DNA from 2 places in the Massilia sp. UYP34 genome. Region 2 is predicted to be linked to the other one. Evidence: predicted binding sites of a transcription regulator. Region 2 holds the regulator's gene; the other holds the start of a gene.

Evidence for each region. The regulator FNR, encoded in region 2, switches genes on or off when oxygen is low (the NO sensors DNR and NnrR bind a similar motif). The targets are predictions, from matches to a motif close to TTGATNNNNATCAA.
Region 1: the regulator FNR is predicted to act here: its motif matches at 3,527-3,540, upstream of ACZ9AQ_RS20305 (gluzincin family metallopeptidase).

What each region holds. Positions count from the first base shown of each region.
Region 1 is NZ_JBWBRF010000018.1:51,217-60,146, forward strand. Features, by position in the region: gene ACZ9AQ_RS20280 (transglycosylase domain-containing protein) at 1-856, opposite strand, end outside; gene ACZ9AQ_RS20285 (EI24 domain-containing protein) at 1,217-2,032, opposite strand; gene ACZ9AQ_RS20290 (FKBP-type peptidyl-prolyl cis-trans isomerase) at 2,164-2,520, shown strand; gene ACZ9AQ_RS20295 (acyl-CoA-binding protein) at 2,731-2,985, shown strand; gene ACZ9AQ_RS20300 (polyhydroxyalkanoic acid system family protein) at 3,141-3,425, opposite strand; gene ACZ9AQ_RS20305 (gluzincin family metallopeptidase) at 3,604-5,106, shown strand; gene ACZ9AQ_RS20310 (protealysin inhibitor emfourin) at 5,103-5,408, shown strand; gene fdxA (ferredoxin FdxA) at 5,658-5,981, shown strand; gene ACZ9AQ_RS20320 (NAD(P)/FAD-dependent oxidoreductase) at 6,084-7,181, shown strand; gene ACZ9AQ_RS20325 (polyhydroxyalkanoate depolymerase) at 7,483-8,718, shown strand.
Region 2 is NZ_JBWBRF010000002.1:106,643-115,572, forward strand. Features, by position in the region: gene ACZ9AQ_RS03880 (penicillin-binding protein 1A) at 1-479, opposite strand, end outside; gene ACZ9AQ_RS03885 (SDR family oxidoreductase) at 698-1,744, shown strand; gene ACZ9AQ_RS03890 (transporter) at 1,845-2,660, shown strand; gene fnr (fumarate/nitrate reduction transcriptional regulator Fnr) at 2,766-3,527, opposite strand; gene ACZ9AQ_RS03900 (TorD/DmsD family molecular chaperone) at 3,726-4,409, shown strand; gene ACZ9AQ_RS03905 (formate dehydrogenase) at 4,396-4,611, shown strand; gene ACZ9AQ_RS03910 (formate dehydrogenase subunit alpha) at 4,629-7,448, shown strand; gene fdh3B (formate dehydrogenase FDH3 subunit beta) at 7,464-8,147, shown strand; gene ACZ9AQ_RS03920 (hypothetical protein) at 8,144-8,386, shown strand; gene ACZ9AQ_RS03925 (formate dehydrogenase subunit gamma) at 8,396-8,930, shown strand, end outside.

The DNA.
Region 1 (8,930 bases), on a different contig from region 2:
CCAGGCCGACGCTGGACAGGCTCTTGTCGAACACCGCCTTCGAGAAGCGGTCCCATTCGACCGCGGGGTTGCGGCGCGGATTGCTGGCGTCGAGCAGTTCGCGGTTCTCAATGAACAGCAGGCTCTGCACCAACAGCGGCGGCGCGGCGTCGAACTTGTCGTAGAAGCGCTCGGGGAAGCGCGAGGTATAGATCGGCTGCGCGCGGCAATCGAGGATCTCGAGGCCGACCTTGGTTTTCTCGTGGTAGGTCGCATACAGGCCGAGGTCGGCCATCTTGAGCATCTGCGGCGAGATGCGCGCCTGGCTTGCTATCGCATAGTCGCGCGTCTGCAGCCGCTCGAGGTAGCGCGGCAGGCCGGCATAGCCGAGCCGGGTGTCATACGGGCTGGCGGCCGGGAAGCGGATCGCCTCGCTGGGACCGTTTTCCATGCGGAAGGTCAGCTCGCTGGCCATGTCGGCAAACATTTTCGCCTGCAGGCGCGAGGTGCGCGTCTCCAGCACCACCCAGGCCGCCAGCAGCGCGGTCAGCGCCAGCAGGCCGAGCACCAGCCACAGCTTCCAGCGCCGCTTGCGCGGGGCTGGCTCGTCGTCGCCGGGTTCGCCCGCCGGGCCGGCGGGAATGCCGCCGTTGCCCGCCAGGTGCGGAAAGGCTTCGTACAGGGGGACGTCATTGCCGCCGGCCGCGAGCGCAGGCGCGCCCTCCACGGCCGCGCTCGCGGCACTGGCGCCCTCCGGCGCCGCGGAAGTCGCGACCGCCTCGCCGAAGCTCGGCTCGAAGGTCGGCTCACTGCGCTCGTTGGCGGCACGTTTGTCGGACACATTGCTTGGCCGTCGTTGACGGCGAATACTTTCCATGATGGCTTAACCGGTCTGAATCAAAACGCTAGCAATCCCCGCCAACCTGCTCGCCATCCGTGGTGCTGCTGGTCCGTTCGAGTGATCGTGATCTTTGTTAGTTCGCGTACGGTGCGATCCCACTCCAGACCGCACCATCCGTAGGCAATATTCCACCACATCAATACGTCCTACGCGAGGCGCCGTTTAACAAATTTGCTGCGCTTGGAATATTTTCGCAAAAAAACAACGAGGTCTTGGCTGAGTGATATTGAAGCGTGCAATTCAAGCAAGCACCCCCGGTAGTTATAGCTACCAATATTTAACGCGCTGGAAATGCCTTCGGTGCACAGCCAAGTTTGATCCATGTCGAAAAGGGGATCACGCGGGCTGCGTCGCCGCTTCCGCGCGCAGTTCTTCCAGTGCTTGCAGGCAGTAATACTGGAACCAGAGTCCGGCGAACAGGAAGATCATGACGTACAGCCACAGCGACACCAGGGCCAGGATCGGGAACAGCACGATCGACAGCACCGCGCCGCCCATCCAGACGATGCCCGGCAGCGCGCCGGCCAGGCCGGTGACGAAGCCGATGGCGAGCAGGGCCGGGCGGCGGCGGCGCATCAGCGCCAGGCGTTCGGCCTGGGTGGCGTGGGCCGCCAGCGCGTCGTAGGTCATCACGCGCGACGTCACCCAGGCCCACAGGCTGGCCTGCACCAGCCAGGCCAGCGGCGGCACCGCGTACAGCGGCAGGGTGAACAACCACAGCAGGGCGAACACGGCGACGCTGCCCAGGTTGATCGCCACGCTGCCGAAGAAGGAGCCGCCCTCCTTCCTGGCAAGCTGGGGAAAGTGGCGCTTGCCGACATAGGCTTCGATGGCCGGCATCGCCACCACGCCCACGAACAGCAGGGCCGAGCCGATCTTGAGCGGCAGCAGCAGCACGATCGCCAGCAGCGGCACCACCATCACCTTGAGCATGCCCAGGCCGACCATCTCCAGCATGCTGCCGCTGGTCTCGAAACCGCCGTACTCGACGAACATGCCGTGCAGCCAGTCGAGCAGCGGCTGCAGGCCCAGCCACATGCCCACGCTCCACAGGCTCAGCGCCAGCAGCAGCGGCGCCAGCGACAGCAGCAGCATGCGGCCGCTGAACTGCGCGCGCAAGGCGCGCCGGCAGGCAGTCAATACACCGTTCATCGGGCTTTCCTTTGCAGCATGGTTTCTCCTGATGGCATGGCGGGATGGGATCAATGCCGCCATTTTACGTGATGGCACTTTCCGGACCCATGGACTACAATCGTCGTTCTATCTGAACAACAAGGAAGACCATGTCCACCATCACCACCGATTCCGGCCTGCAATACGAAGACCTCGTCACCGGCGACGGCGCCGAGGCCAAGGCCGGCCAGCACGTCACCGTGCATTACACCGGCTGGCTGCGCAACGACGACGGCAGCCTGGGCGCCAAGTTCGATTCGAGCAAGGACCGCAACGACCCGTTCGAGTTCGCGCTCGGCGCCGGCCACGTGATCCGCGGCTGGGACGAAGGCGTGCAGGGCATGAAGGTCGGCGGTTCGCGCCGCCTGACCATCCCGGCCAGCCTGGGCTACGGCGCACGCGGCGCCGGCGGCGTGATCCCGCCGAACGCCACCCTGATCTTCGACGTCGACCTGCTGGCCGTCTGAGCGCGGGTGATTGAAAAGTAAAACGCGCCCCATGCGCCGTCCGTGACGGCGCATGGGGCGACGGTTTCTCCGTGCGCCGTCCTGGCGCCGGCTTTTGAACATCTCCTCTAAAGTGCGGCCCGATGTCCCGCGCCCGCCCGTCTCCTGGGCTAAGATGCCTGCCGCGTTGTCCTAGCGACAATATCGCAATCAACCATCACAGGAGTTTCCATGAGCTTGCAGGAACAGTTCAACCAGGCCCAGATCGATTCGAAGAACCTGTCGGAGCGTCCCGACAACATGACCTTGCTGAAGATTTACGCGCTGTTCAAGCAGGGCTCGAGCGGCGACGTGAGCGGCGAGCGTCCTGGCATGACCGATTTCGTGGCGCGCGCCAAGTACGACGCCTGGGCCGGCCTCAAGGGCACCTCGCAAGAGGAAGCCCAGCAGCAGTACGTCGACCTGATCGACGAGCTGAAGGGCTGAAGGGCTGATCGTTCGCCACGGATTGATCGCTATCCAGGTTCGCACCGGTAGGGTCGGCGGGTTTCCCGCCGACGCGGCGATTGCCAGCCGCTCCGGCGCCGCGCCGGATGATCTCGCCGCCAACCATCACCGCGTCGGCGGCGCAGCCGCCGACCCTACGCGGCGGCGGCGAAGGTCTTGCGCATCTTTTCCGCCACCTTGGCCTCGATGGCCGGCGCGAACGCGCCCATGAAGAAGCCCAGGCGGATGCGCATCGCGGCGCGCCGGTCTTCCAGGGTCAACATGCCCTCCACGCCGCTGCGCTCGAAGCGCAGCACATCGCCGTCCCACTTGCATTCCAGCCCGTATTCGGCCGCGATACGCTGCGCCACCTTCTCGGCCGCCGAACGCGCCGCGTCCGGGCTCAGGCTGTGCTGCTGGACGATGCTGATTTCCGCCATCTGACTGATCCTTCCTGAATCGATTGCAAACAATCCGCCATGATGCCAGTTGCGGCCGGGCTATGCCAGAGCTCGCTACAACAGCCCGAGCGCACACAGGCTTGACGGGTATCAAAGCGTGCCCAGCAGGGAGCGCGAGGATGAAGGCGCCAGCCCGTCATTTACGCGAGGAATCAATATGGAAAGCCCCGTCGTGCAGCCGAACCGCCTGTTGCCGAGCGACCCCGATGCGCCGCCGGTCGCGCAGCCTCCGGTGCGCTTTGTCCCCACCCCGAGCGCCCCCTACCGCCAGCAGCAGCGCGCCGCGCGCCTGCTCGAAGAACCCGAGCTCCCCGATCCGGCCGCGCCATCGGCCACTGAACCACCGCCGCACGCCTTCGGCGCCCGCGTCCTCATCTGGAAGCAAGATCCCTCGGTCAGCGAAATCGGCACCCGCAAGGCCTTCCTGCCCGGCGTGGTGCTGGCCGGCCCGCGCGACGCCCGCATCGCCCCCGGCGAGCCGGGCATTCCTGCGGTCGAGCCCAATGCCTTCGGCGACTTCGTCACCCAGCCCGACACGCCGCAGTTCGACGCCGTCCATACCTTCGTCGTGGTGCGCCAGACGCTCACCATGTACCAGCGCGCCCTGGCCGCCGCCGGCAGCGCCATGCCGCTGCCCTGGCAATGGAACAGCAGTACCGACACGCAGCCGCTGCTGGTCTTCCCGCACGGCCTGCCGAACGTCATGAACGCCTTCTACAGCCGCAACCAGGCCTGCCTCAAGTTCGGCGACTTCATTCCCAACGGCGCGAGCGAACGGGTGTTCACCTGCCGCTCGCTCGACATCGTGTCGCACGAGACCGCCCACGCGGTGCTCGACGGCATCAAGCCGCGCTGGCTGCAGGCCGACGCCCCGCCCCAGACCGGCGGCCTGCACGAAGCCTTCGGCGACCTCACCGCGATCTTCCTGGCCCTGTCCCAGCTCGACCAGTGCGAAGCGGTGATCGCCCAGACCAAGGCCGACCTGCACGACAAATCCTTCCTGACCGACATCGCCGAGCAGTTCGGGCTGGCGCTCGGCAACAGCACCGGCCTGCGCAATGCCGACAACGACCTCAAGCTGAGCGAGGCCGGCACCCAGGTGCACGCCATCTCGCAGGTGTTCACCGGCGCCGTCTACGATGTGCTGGCCGACCTGTTCGCACATGAGCGCGATCCCGGACGCGAAGACTGCGCCGCCGTCCTGCACCGGGTGGCCGGCTACCTGAGCGGCGTGCTGCTGCGCGCCCTGATCGCGGCGCCCGACGAAGCCGCCACCTATGCCGACGTGGTCAACGCCATGCTCCAGGCCGTCACCAGCGACGGCAGGCCGGCCGCCTATGCCGACGCCATCCGCCACCAGTTCAGCCGGCGCGAAGTCGTCGAGGCCGGCCATGGCGGCGCCCCCGACGCGGCGGCGTCCTTCGTTCCCGGGCTGCCCCTGGCGGCGCGGGTCTGCGACGCCCCCGGCGCGCGCCAAGACCGGCGCGCCTGCTGCGGCACCATGCAGCTGGCCGAATACGATTGCGCCGAGCGCGTGCTGGATGGCGAGGCGCGCCTGCTGGCGCGCTGGTGCTTCGAGCATGGCCGCCACGGGCCGGCGCTGCCCGGCCCGTCCGCCTCCCCGTCCGATTCGTCCGCCGAACCGTCGATGCTGGCATGAAGATCAGCGCCCGCGCCTGCGGCGGCTTTGCCGGGCTGGCCGAATCCTACGAGCTCGATACGGCCCGCCTGGCCGACGGGCCGGCGCTCGAGACGCTGCTGCGGCGCCTCGACTTCTTCGGCGCCGCCCCCGCCTGCCAGGTCGGCGCCGACCTGCCGCGCTGGGAAATCACGGTCGAGGACGGCGAGCGCTGCCACACGGTGTCCCTGCACGAGGACGGCAGCGGCGGCCAGTGGCAACACCTGCTCGACTACCTGCGCCGGGCCGGCGGGGCCGGATCTGGCGGTCACGCACGGTCGTGACGTTACCTGCCGGGGTGGTTTGTTTATCCCGGTCAACGACCAACGCAGGGCAGCTTGACAGCCAAAAAAACCGCACGCTCGTGCGGATTTTTCATTCATTTGCTTATGTAGATTGTGTATATAGGCGAGTTTGTGAGAAAAGCCGAATTGCCCTAAAATACAGTGCTTTGCTCTGTCCGGCCGGCCAATTTCGGGTAATTCCCGTCACGCGCCCGGCGACGCGACATCCCACCAATTGATAGGACTGTTATGACCCACGTTGTCACCGAATCGTGCATCCGTTGTCGTTACACTGACTGCGTCGATGTATGCCCGGTAGATTGTTTCCGGGAAGGCCCGAATTTCCTCGCCATCGACCCTGACGAGTGCATCGACTGCGCCGTCTGTGTCGCCGAGTGCCCGGTGAATGCGATCTATGCCGAAGAAGACGTGCCTAGCGACCAACAGCAGTTCATCAAGCTGAACGCCGATCTCGCGCGCTTCTGGCCGTCGATCACCAAGACCAAGCCGGCCCTGCCAGACGCGGACGATTGGAAAGACGTCAAGGAAAAGCTCGACCAACTGGCCCGCTGATACCGCCGCTGCGCCGCCCGTTCGGCGCCGGCCCGGGGTCGTTCTGCATGGCAGTGCTGGCTGCCATCGCCTCACCAATCAAAAATCACAGGAAGTAAGCGCATGACTATCAGTGCCACCCACGAAGCGGGCAGCATCGCTCCCAACAGTTCGTTCGCCGGCGCCATCGAAGCGGATGCCGTGATCATCGGCGCGGGCCCGGTTGGCCTGTTCCAGGTGTTCGAACTCGGCCTGCTCGAAATCAAGGCCCACGTCATCGATTCGCTGCCCGCCGTCGGCGGCCAGTGCGTGGAACTGTATCCGGACAAGCCAATCTATGACATCCCTGCCGTCCCGGTGTGCACCGGCCAGGAACTGACCGACAACCTGCTCAAGCAGATCGAACCGTTCGAGCCGACCTTCCACCTGGGCCAGGAAGTCACGACCGTCCAGCGCCGCGAAGACCAGCGCTTCAACGTCGAGACCTCGACCGGCACCCGGTTCATCACCAAGACCATCTTCATCGCGGCCGGCGTCGGTTCGTTCCAGGCGCGCACGATCAAGGTCGACGGCATCGACAAGTACGACGGCGAGCAGCTGTTCTATCGCGTCAAGGATCCGGCACGCTTCGAAGGCAAGAACATCGTCATCTGCGGCGGCGGCGACTCCGCGCTGGACTGGGCCCTGAACTTCGTCGGCAAGGCCGAGTCGGTCGTGCTGGTGCACCGGCGCGAGGATTTCCGCGCCGCCCCGGCCTCGGTCGCCAAGATGAAGGCCTTGTGCGACGAGTACGAGATGCAGCTGATCACCGGCCAGGTGACCGGTTTCGACGAAAAGGACGGCCAGCTGACCGAAGTGAAGGTCACCGGCGCCGACGGCGTCACCCGCCGCGTGCCGCTGGACATGCTGCTGGTGTTCTTCGGCCTGTCGCCGAAGCTGGGTCCGATCGCCGACTGGGGCCTGGACATCGAGCGCAAGCAGCTCAAGGTGATGGATACCGAGAAGTTCGAGACCAACGTCCCGGGCATCTTCGCCGTCGGCGACATCAACACCTATCCGGGCAAGAAGAAGCTGATCCTGTCGGGCTTCCACGAAGCCGCGCTGGCCGCCTTCGGCGCCGCGCCGTACATCTTCCCGGACAAGAAGATCCACATGCAGTACACGACGACCTCGCCGAAGCTGCACAAGATCCTGGGCGTCGAAACCCCGGTGTTCGACTAAGGACTTGTCCCGGCAGAGAACCTGTCCCGGCTGGCAGGAATCGCCCTGCCGGGTTTGACGCTGCCGCGCCACGTTCAGTAACTTGGCGGCGACAAAGTCCCCTGAAACGCCCCGCCCTGCGGGGCGTTTTTCTTTATGTGGGCCGCCCAACGGAGCGGGTCCGGGTAAATATGCTACAAGAGCACTATGCACAAGGGATCGCGCAACCCCTTGTTTCCACCCGCCAATGCAAATCCCCTATAATCGGATGAAGCTTATGCGCGGGCGATATCAGCGCAGTGTCAATACGAAGGATTACTTTATGCTTTATCAACTGCACGAGATGCAACGCTCCTTCCTGACCCCGCTGATGCAGTGGGCCGATGCGTCTTCGAAACTGTTTTCCAATCCCGTGTCGCCGTTTGCGCACACCCCGTTTTCCCAACGTATCGCCGCCGGCTACGAGCTGATGTACCGTCTCGGCAAGGAATACGAAAAACCGGCCTTCGGCCTGAAGACCACCACCATCAATGGTGAAGAGATCGGGATCAATGAGCGCATCGTCGTCGACAAGCCGTTCTGCGAGCTGCTTCACTTCAAGAAAGACATGAGCGACGCCGCCTTCGCCGCCCTCGACCAGCCGACGGTGCTGGTGGTGGCGCCCTTGTCGGGCCACCACGCGACGCTGCTGCGCGACACCGTGAAAGCCCTGCTGGTCGACCACGACGTCTACATCACCGACTGGACCGACGCCCGCATGGTGCCGCTGGCCGACGGCCCCTTCCACCTGGACGACTACGTCTTCTATGTGCAGGACTTCATCCGCCACCTGGGCCCGGACGTGCACGTGATCTCGGTGTGCCAGCCGACGGTGCCGGTGCTGGCCGCGATCGCCCTGATGGCGAGCAACAAGGATCCGAAGCTGCCCAGGACGATGACCATGATGGGCGGCCCGATCGACCCGCGCAAATCGCCGACCGCGGTCAACGACCTGGCCATCGAAAAGCCGTACGCATGGTTCGAGAACACCGTGATCTACGCGGTGCCGGGCAATTACCCGGGCTTTGGACGCAAGGTCTATCCGGGCTTCCTGCAGCACGCCGGCTTCATCGCGATGAACCCGGGCCGCCACGCCCAGAGCCACCGCGAGTTCTACCAGCACCTGGTGCGCGGCGACGACGATTCGGCCGAGGCGCACCGCAAGTTCTACGACGAATACAACGCCGTGCTCGACATGCCGGCCGAATACTATCTCGATACCATCAAGACCGTGTTCCAGGAATACAGCCTGCCGAAGGGCACCTGGAAAGTCGGCGGCCAGCTGGTGCGCCCGCAAGACATCGAGTCGGTCGCCCTGCTCACCGTCGAAGGCGAGCTGGACGACATCTCGGGCCTGGGCCAGACCAGCGCCGCGCTGACCCTGTGCAGCAGTATCCCGAAAGACAAGAAGCACGACTTCGTGGTCGAGAAAGCCGGCCACTACGGCATCTTCTCGGGCCGCCGCTGGCGCGAGATCGTGTGTCCGAAGATTACCGAGTTCATCCGCGCGAACGGATAAACCAGGCACCACAAACCGCAAAAGCCGTGGCACGCCACGAATTACGCTAAGTTAAGGCGAAAGTCTTCTTGAGTTAGCGTAAAAACGTCGTCCCCACGAAGGTGGGGACCCAATCTTGCAAGCGATTCGACGACGTTTGCAGAACTTGGGTCCCCGCCTGCGCGGGGACGACGTATTTGATGGCTGGCTCAGCTTAACTTAACGGTATTAGT
Region 2 (8,930 bases):
TAGACCTCGAGGATCTGGTCCTTGGACAGCGCCTGCTCGATCTTGTAGGCGAGGGCGACCTCGCGCAGCTTGCGCGGCAGGGTCTTGTCGCGCGACAGGAAGAAGTTGCGCGCCACCTGCATCGTGATGGTCGAGGCGCCCTGGCTGCCGAAGTCGCCGATATTGGCCTTGGCCGCGCCGAGCGCGCGGATCCAGTCGACCCCGCCGTGCTCGTAGAAACGGGTGTCCTCGATCGCCAGCACGGCCGCCTTGAGCAGCGCCGGCACCCTGGATACGGGGACGAACTCGCGCCGCTCGGCGCCGAATTCGCCGATCAGGACCTGGTCGGCGGTGTACACGCGCAGCGGGATCTTCGGACGGTAGTCGGTGACGGCCTTGATGTCGGGGACCTCCGGCAGGATGGAGGCGCCGGCCACGCGAGGGGCGGTCGCGAGCAGCAGGGAGCAGAACAGGATGACGAGGGAGCGGGGTGATTTCATGACGGCTTCGTGGACGGTTGGTCGAACGCGGCCGATCTTACTGTCGCGCGCCGCCCGGGTCATGCGCAAAGGCCCAGGTAGCGCGACATGCCCCAGAGCGCAGCGTCTGGCGCTACCTTGGTAGCGCCGTCGGTGGGCGGCGCATTCGGGGCAGGGGCCGACGCGGGTCGCACGGAACGGGTATCCTTGCGCCAGTCGATTTTAATCAGGAGAGATGGATGAACACCAAATACAGCGCACTGGTCGTCGGCGCCAGCGGCATCATCGGCCATGCGGTCGTGCGCGAGCTGCACGGACGACCCGACTGGAAGGTGCGGGCCTTGCCGCGCACCTTCGTGGACGGCGTCGAGACCGTCAAGGCCGACCTGACCGACGCCCAGGCCAGCGCCAGCGCCCTGGAAGCGGCGCGCGATACCACCCACGTGTTCTACGCCGCGCTCAAGGGCGGGACCGACCTGCTCGACGAGGAGCGGATCAACGCCGGCATGCTGCGCAACCTGCTCGACGGCCTGAAGGCGGTCGGCGCCCCGCTGCAGCGCGTGGTGCACTATCAAGGGGCCAAGGTGTACGGCGTGCACCTGGGCCACGCGCAGGCGCCGTTCTACGAGGACGACCCGCGCCACATGACGCCCAACTTCTATTATGCCCAGGAAGACCTGCTGCGCGAGCGCGCCGCCGCCGGCGAGCTCGAATGGTCGATCCTGCGGCCCGACGTGGTGGTGGGCGACATCGCCGGCAATCCGATGAATATCGCGATGGTAATGGGCATGTTCGCCGCGCTCAGCAAGGACGCCGGCGCGCCGCTGCGCTTCCCGGGAACCGACAAGGTGTATTCGGGGGTGCTGGCCCAGACCACCGATGCCGACTGGATGGCGCGCGCCAGCGTCTGGGCGGCGCTCGATCCGGCGGCGCGCGGCGAAGCGTTCAACCTGGTCAATGAACCGTTCCGCTGGGAGCGCGTGTGGCGCCAGGTGGCGGCGGCCTTCGACATGGAAGTGGGACCCACGCAGCCATTCTCGCTGGCCAGGCAGATGCCGCTCAAGGCGGCGGCGTGGGAGCGCATCGTGCAGCGCCACGGCCTGCAGTCGATGCCTTTCGAGAAGCAGGTCGGCTGGTGGTTCGGCGACTTCGTGTTCAATACCGAGTTCGACATGGTGTCGGACATGGGCAAGATCCGGCGCGCCGGGTTTACCGAAGCGGTGGAGCCCGGCGCGACGATCGTCACCGCCCTCGAGCGGCTGCGCGCTGCAAAATGGCTGCCCTGACGGTGTAGCTGGCGCGGGCGCCGACGGCGTAGAATGGCCGGGTTGCGACGGCGCCGGCCCTGCCTTCGCATCCTGTGTCCAATCTCGCCTATCCGACCGCATGATTTTTCCACCATCCCTTACGCGCCCGCGCCGTCAGGCAGCGCTCCTCGTGCTGGCTTGCAGTGCCGGGGCGGCCCTCGCCGATGACGGCGACGCCATCAATCCCGACCGCCCCGACGTCGCCAACTCCAGCCAGGTGGTCGGCCATGGCCGCTTGCAGCTCGAGATCGGCGTCGACTGGGCTCGCCAGCGCAACGACGACCTGCACGTGCGCACCTTGAGCACGCCGGCGCTGCTGCGTATCGGCCTGGGAGACACGACGGAACTGCGCGTCGAGACCGACGGCCGCAGCATCGAGCACGCCGTCGATCCGGCGACGCGCGCACGCACCACGAGCGCGGGCTGGAACGCCACGTCGATCGGATTCAAATGGCGTTTTGCCGACGGCGAGGGCGTGCGTCCTGCGCTGGGGCTGATCGGCGCCATCGCGCTGCCGACCGGCAGCGCGGCACTGCGGGCCAAGGGTGTCCTGCCGCAGATGGTGCTGGCAGCGGAATGGGAGCTGCCAAACGGCTGGTCGCTGGCCGTGACGCCGGGCGCCGGCGCCGATGTGGACGATGACGGCGCGCGTTACCGCTACGCAATCCTGGCGGCGTCGCTGGGCAAGAAATTCACTGAACGCGTCCAGGGATTTTTTGAAGTGGCGGCGCCGCAGATCGCCTCGGCGTCGCATGGCTGCGATCGGGTGCAGGTCGACGCGGGCGTGAGCTGGCGACTGAACAGGAATTGCCAGGTCGATGCGATGGTGGTGCATGGGCTGAATCGGCATACGCCCGATCTGGGCCTGGCGTTCGGGTTATCGGTGCGACGCTGAGGCCGCAGCGGTTGCATCGGTCATCCGCGGTGCAGCCGATCGCCCCGGCGCACGCGGTCGTCACTGCGCAGGTGCAGCTCGCAAGAGAGCCGCGGCGTCATGGCTTCACGCCATCGGGCTGCAGGCGTCGGTGCCGGCCGCCAGCGCCTTGAGCTTGACCGGATCGAGCAGCGTCACTTCGCGCCTGTCGACGTGGAGCCAGCCCTGCTTCCGAAAGCGCGACAGCAGGCGGCTGACGCTCTCGATGGTCAGGCCCAGGTAGTTGCCGATGTCTTCGCGCGACATGCGCAGCTGGAAGCGGTCGGCGGCATAGCCGCGGGTGGCGTAGCGCGCCGACAGGTTCACCAGGAATACGGCGAAGCGCTGCTCGGCGCGCATGTTCCCGAGCAGGAGCATGACGTTCTGCTCGCGCGTGATTTCCTGGCTCATGATGCGGTGAAAGTGACGCAGCAGGGTCGGCACCTCGCCGAACAGGTCTTCCAGCCGCGTGAATGGAATCTCGCACACCTCCGAGTCTTCCAGCGCCACCGCGTCGCAGTGGTGGGTGCCGCTGATCGCGTCCATGCCCAGCAGTTCGCCGGCCATCTGGAAGCCGGTGATGTGGGCAGCGCCGGCGGCGTTCACCAGGCTGGTCTTGAAGTGGCCGAAGCGCACCGCGTACAGGTTGCGAAACGGCTCGCCCACGCCGTACAGGCGCTCGTCGCGCGCGAGCCGGCGGCGCCGGCCGATGATCTGGTCCAGGCGATCGATCTCGGCGTCGTCGAGGCCCATCGGCAGGCACAACCGGTGCATGCTGCACTGGGCGCAGGACTTGAGCGCATGGAGGTTCAGGTGCGGCTCGGCTTGCCGGGGCAGGGGCTGGCTCATCAGGAATGGTCGTTGTTGTTCGGCACACCGGGAATTATAGACGCCTTGCCTGGCTGATCCTCCTGCACTGCCGCTCGTCGAATTTCTTGCAAGAATTGTGATGCACGCTGCCGGAATGCGTTGGCCGCAACTGTGCGCGCTCGATATGAATCGGCGTCTACACTTGGTCCACAACTTGGACAACTGGAGTGATCGACAGTGTCATCTTCAAGTGCGAGCGGGTCCGCCGATACCGCCTTCTTCGCGGTTGCCGCGCCGGCCGCACCGCCCAGCGGCGAAGACCAGGCCAGGGCCGACCTCTACGCCTTGCTCTCGCGCCTGCTCCTCGCGGCGCCCGACGCCGCCTTGCTCGCCGCGCTCGCCACCAGCGATCCGATCCTGGCCGAGGGCGGCGATCCGGCGCTGGAACGCGCGTGGGAGCCATTGACCCTGGCGTCCGGCGTCATGGACGCCGAGACCGTCCACGCTGAATTCAACGCGCTCTTCGTCAGCATCGGCACGCCGCCGGTCGACCCGTATGGCTCGCGCTACCTGGCCGGCTACATGAACGACACGCCGCTGGCGCTGCTGCGCGCAGACCTGGCGCGGCTTGGCCTCGCGCGCATGCGCGGCCGGGGCGAGTTCGAGGACCACCTTGGCGCGCTGTGCGAGACCATGCGCGTGCTGGCCGCCGGCGCCCCCGGCATCCGGCGCCAGCCGCTGGCGCTGCAGCGGCGGTTCTTCGAGGCCCACATCGGCGGCTGGTGCATGCGCGCGCTGGACGACATCGCCGCTGCCGACGGCGCCAACTATTACCGCCTGGTCGCGCGCTTCGCGCAGGCATTCCTGGCAATCGAGGCGGAAAGCTTTGAAGTGGAAGGGGAGACCGATGAGCAAGCATGACCAACAGACGCCGGGCCAGCCCGATCCGGCGCGGCGCTGCTTCCTGAAGGCGGCTCCGCTGGGCGCGCTGGCGGTGGCCGCCGCCGCCCCGGCAAGCGCGGCCCTGGAGGCCGCCCCGGCGGCGCCCGACCCCAGGGTCAAGCGCGGCTACCACGAGACGGAGCACATCCGCCGCTACTACGAGACCGCCGCCTACTGGTAGGCAAGCCGAGGTATCCCATGTCACTGGTCAAGTCTACGCGCGACAGCGCCCTGAAGCGGCGCCACTTCCTGGTCGGGGCCGGCGTCGCCGCCGGCGCCGGCGCCCTGGCGCGCCACCTGCCGCTGAACGTGATCGAAGCGGCCCAGGCCGATCCGGTGCCGAATACCCCGGTGCCCACCGAGGTCAAGCGCACCGTATGCAGCCACTGCTCGGTCGGCTGCTCGGTGGACGCGGTGGTCGCCAACGGCGTCTGGGTGCGGCAGGAGGCCGCCTTCGATTCGCCCATCAATATGGGCGCCCACTGCGCCAAGGGCGCCTCGGTGCGCGAGCACGCCTTCGGCGAACACCGCCTGCGCTATCCGATGAAGCTGGTGAACGGCAAGTACCAGCGCATCTCCTGGGACCAGGCGATCGACGAGATCGGCGACAAGCTGCTGCAGCTGCGCAAGGACGCGGGGCCGGATGCGCTGATGGTGATCGGCAGCTCCAAGCACAACAACGAGCAGGCCTACCTGCTGCGCAAATGGGTGTCGTTCTTCGGCACCAACAACTGCGACCACCAGGCGCGCATCTGCCACTCGACCACGGTCGCGGGCGTGGCCCAGACCTTCGGCTACGGGGCGATGACCAACTCGTTCAACGATCTGCACTACAGCAAGGCGGTGCTGTTCATCGGATCCAACCCGGCCGAGGCGCACCCGATCTCGATGCTGCACTTCCTGCACGCCAAGGAGCTGGGCGCCAAGATGATCGTCATCGATCCGCGCTTTACCCGCACCGCGCGGTTCGCCGACCACTACGTGCGCGTGCGGCCCGGCACCGATATTCCGCTGGTGTGGGGCATGCTGTGGCATATCTTCAATAACGGCTGGGAAGACAAGAAGTTCATCGAAGAGCGCACCTGGGGCATGGAGGACGTGCGCGCCGAGGTCATGAAGTGGCCGCCGGCGAAGGTGTCGGACGTGACCGGCGTGCCGGAATCGGCCGTGCGCATGGCGGCCGAGATGCTGGCCACCAACCGTCCTTCGTCGGTGGTCTGGTGCATGGGCATTACCCAGCACCATGTCGGCACCGCCAATGTGCGCGCGCTGTCGATCCTGCAACTGGTGCTGGGCAATATTGGCATCCCGGGCGGCGGCGCCAACATCTACCGCGGCCACGACAACGTCCAGGGCGCGACCGACGTCGGCCCCAATGCCGATTCGCTGCCCGGCTACTACGGCCTGGCCGAAGGCGCCTGGAAGCACTTCGCCGCGGTCTGGGGCGTCGACTACGAATGGATCAAGTCGCGCTACGGTTCCCGTGAGCTGATGGAAAAGCCCGGAATCACGGTGTCGCGCTGGTTCGACGCGGTCAACGAGCAGAACCAGTTCATCGACCAGCCGAGCAATCTGCGCGCCGTGCTGTACTGGGGCCACGCGCCGAACAGCCAGACCCGCCTGCCGGACATGAAGGCGGCCATGCAGAAGCTCGACATGATGGTCGTGATCGACCCCTATCCGAGCATGACGGCGGCGATGCACGGCCGCACGGACGGCGTCTACCTGCTGCCGGCGGCGTCGCAGTTCGAGACCCAGGGCTCGTGCACCGCCTCGAACCGTTCGATCCAGTGGCGCGAGCGCGTGATCCAGCCGCTGTTCGAATGCAAGACCGACCAGGAGATCATGTACCTGTTCGCGCGCAAGCTGGGCTTCGCCGAGGAACTGTGCAAGAACATCAAGGTAGTGCACAACGAGCCGGTGATCGAGGACATCCTGCGCGAGATCAACCGCTCGTGCTGGACCATCGGCTACACGGGCTGCTCGCCCGAGCGGCTCAAGCTGCACATGGAAAACAAGCACACGTTCAACCCGACGACGCTGCGCGCCGATTCCGGCCCGTGCAAGGGCGACTACTACGGCCTGCCCTGGCCATGCTGGGGCACGCCGGAAATGAAGCACCCCGGCACGCCGATCTTGTACGACCTGAGCAAGAGCGTGGCCGAGGGCGGCCTGCCGTTTCGCGCCAACTGGGGCGTCGAGCATAACGGCTCGAGCCTGCTGGCGGCCGACGGCTCGGCCAACAAGCACAGCGAGCTGGACTTCGGCTACCCGGAGTTCGACCACGTGTTCCTGAAAAAACTGGGCTGGTGGGCCGAGCTGACCCCGGCCGAGCAGGCCATGGCCGATGGCAAGAACTGGAAGACCGACCTGTCGGGCGGCATCATCCGGGTCGCCATCGCCCACGGCTGCGCGCCATTCGGCAATGCGCGGGCGCGCTGCAACGTCTGGAACTTCCCCGATCCGGTGCCCGTGCACCGCGAACCGCTGGCCACGCCGCGGCGCGACCTGGTGGCGCAGTACCCGACCTACGACGACAAGGCCAACCACTGGCGCCTGCCGACGCTGTATCAATCGGTGCAGGCGGTCGACTTTTCGAAAGACTTCCCGCTGATCATGACGTCGGGCCGCCTGGTCGAGTACGAGGGCGGCGGCGAGGAAACCCGTTCCAATCCCTGGCTGGCCGAGCTGCAGCAACACATGTTCGTCGAGATCAACCCGCGCGACGCGGTCCAGATCGGCGCCAGGCTGGGCGAGTACGTGTGGCTCGAGACGCCGACCGGGGCGCGCATGAAGATGATGGCGATGGTCACCGAGCGCGTGCCGGTGGGCCTGGTATGGGCGCCGTTCCACTTCGGCGGCTGGTGGATGGGCGAAGACCTGGAGCAGCATTATCCCGAACATGGGGCGCCGATCGTGCGCGGCGAGGCCATCAACACTGGCTGGACCTATGGCTATGACGCCGTGACCATGATGCAGGAAACCAAGGTATCGCTGTGCCGCGTGGTGCGCGCCTGAGCTGAGGAGACCGACATGCCAGCAAGAATGAAATTCATCTGCGACACCGAGCGCTGCATCGACTGCAACGGCTGCGTGACCGCCTGCAAGAACGAGCACGAACTGGCCTGGGGCATCAACCGGCGCCGCGTGGTGACCATCAACGACGGCATCCCGGGCGAGCGCTCGGTGTCGGTCGCCTGCATGCATTGCACCGACGCACCGTGCCTGGCCGTGTGCCCCACCAACTGCATCTACCACACCGAGGACGGCATCGTCCTGCACAGCAAGGACCAGTGCATCGGCTGCGGATACTGCTATTACGCCTGCCCGTTCGGCGCGCCGCAATTTCCCGAGTCGGGCCTGTTCAACCACCGCGGCAAGATGGACAAATGCACGTTCTGCGCCGGCGGCCCGGAACCGGACACCTCGGAAGCCGAGTTCAAGAAATATGGCCGCAACCGCATCGCCGAAGGCAAGCTGCCGGCCTGCGCCGAGCAGTGCGGCACCAAGGCGCTGCTGGGCGGCGACGCCGACATCATCGCCGACATCTATCGCCAGCGGGTCGAGACGCGCGGCTATGGCCCGCAGCTGTGGGGCTGGAAGATCGCCTACGGCAGGCCGAAACGCGGCGGCGCGTACAAGGCCGAGGGCAACTTGCCGCGCGTCAACCAGGACCTGCGCGATGCGCAGAACAATCCGCGGAGGTTCCCGACATGAAGCCCTCAACATCGTGCCCGGTGCGCCTGGTCCCGATCCTGCTGACCGTGCTGCCGGCCGTGCTGCTGGCCGGCTGCCTCGAAGTGGACCAGCACCCGCTGTGGCTGCACGGCGAGTACGCCGGCAAGAAGGACGATCGCCACTACCAGCGCCGCTTCCACAACGACCGGCTGGCCTGGTGGGCCACGATCGAGAACCGCAACGGCAAGCAGAACGAATACAACCGGGCCAACCCCTGAGGAGGCGACATGCGAGCGAACACCAAGGCGTCCCGCGCCGCGCCACTCCTGGCGCTGCGCGCCATGCTGTTCCTGGCGGCGGCGCTGGCCTTGTCGTCCAGCTGGGCCGGCGTCAAGAACGAGCGCGCCACGCCGGCGTATGCCGAAGAGCAGACCATGCTGCAGATCGAGGCCGATTCGGCGGTGCCGGATCCGGGCCTGCTGCAGTCCGAATCGGGCCGCGTGCACATGGACCGCCATTACCTGGGCCAGTACGGCAGCACGGAGGGCAACGTCATCGTCCAGCGCGGCGGCAACACCTGGCGCCACTTGCGCAACGGGCCGCTGGCGAGCATCGCCGGCTTCCTCCTGCTGGCGGCGCCGCTGGCGATCTTCGTGTTCTACCGCACGATCGGCCCGGCCAGCCAGGTGGCCGAGGCCGGGCGCAAGCTGCAGCGCTTCAATCGCTGGGAACGCCAGGTGCACTGGGCCACCGCCTTCAGCTTCATCGCCCTCGGCGTCACCGGCATCATCATCATGTATGGCAAGAAGATCCTGCTGCCAT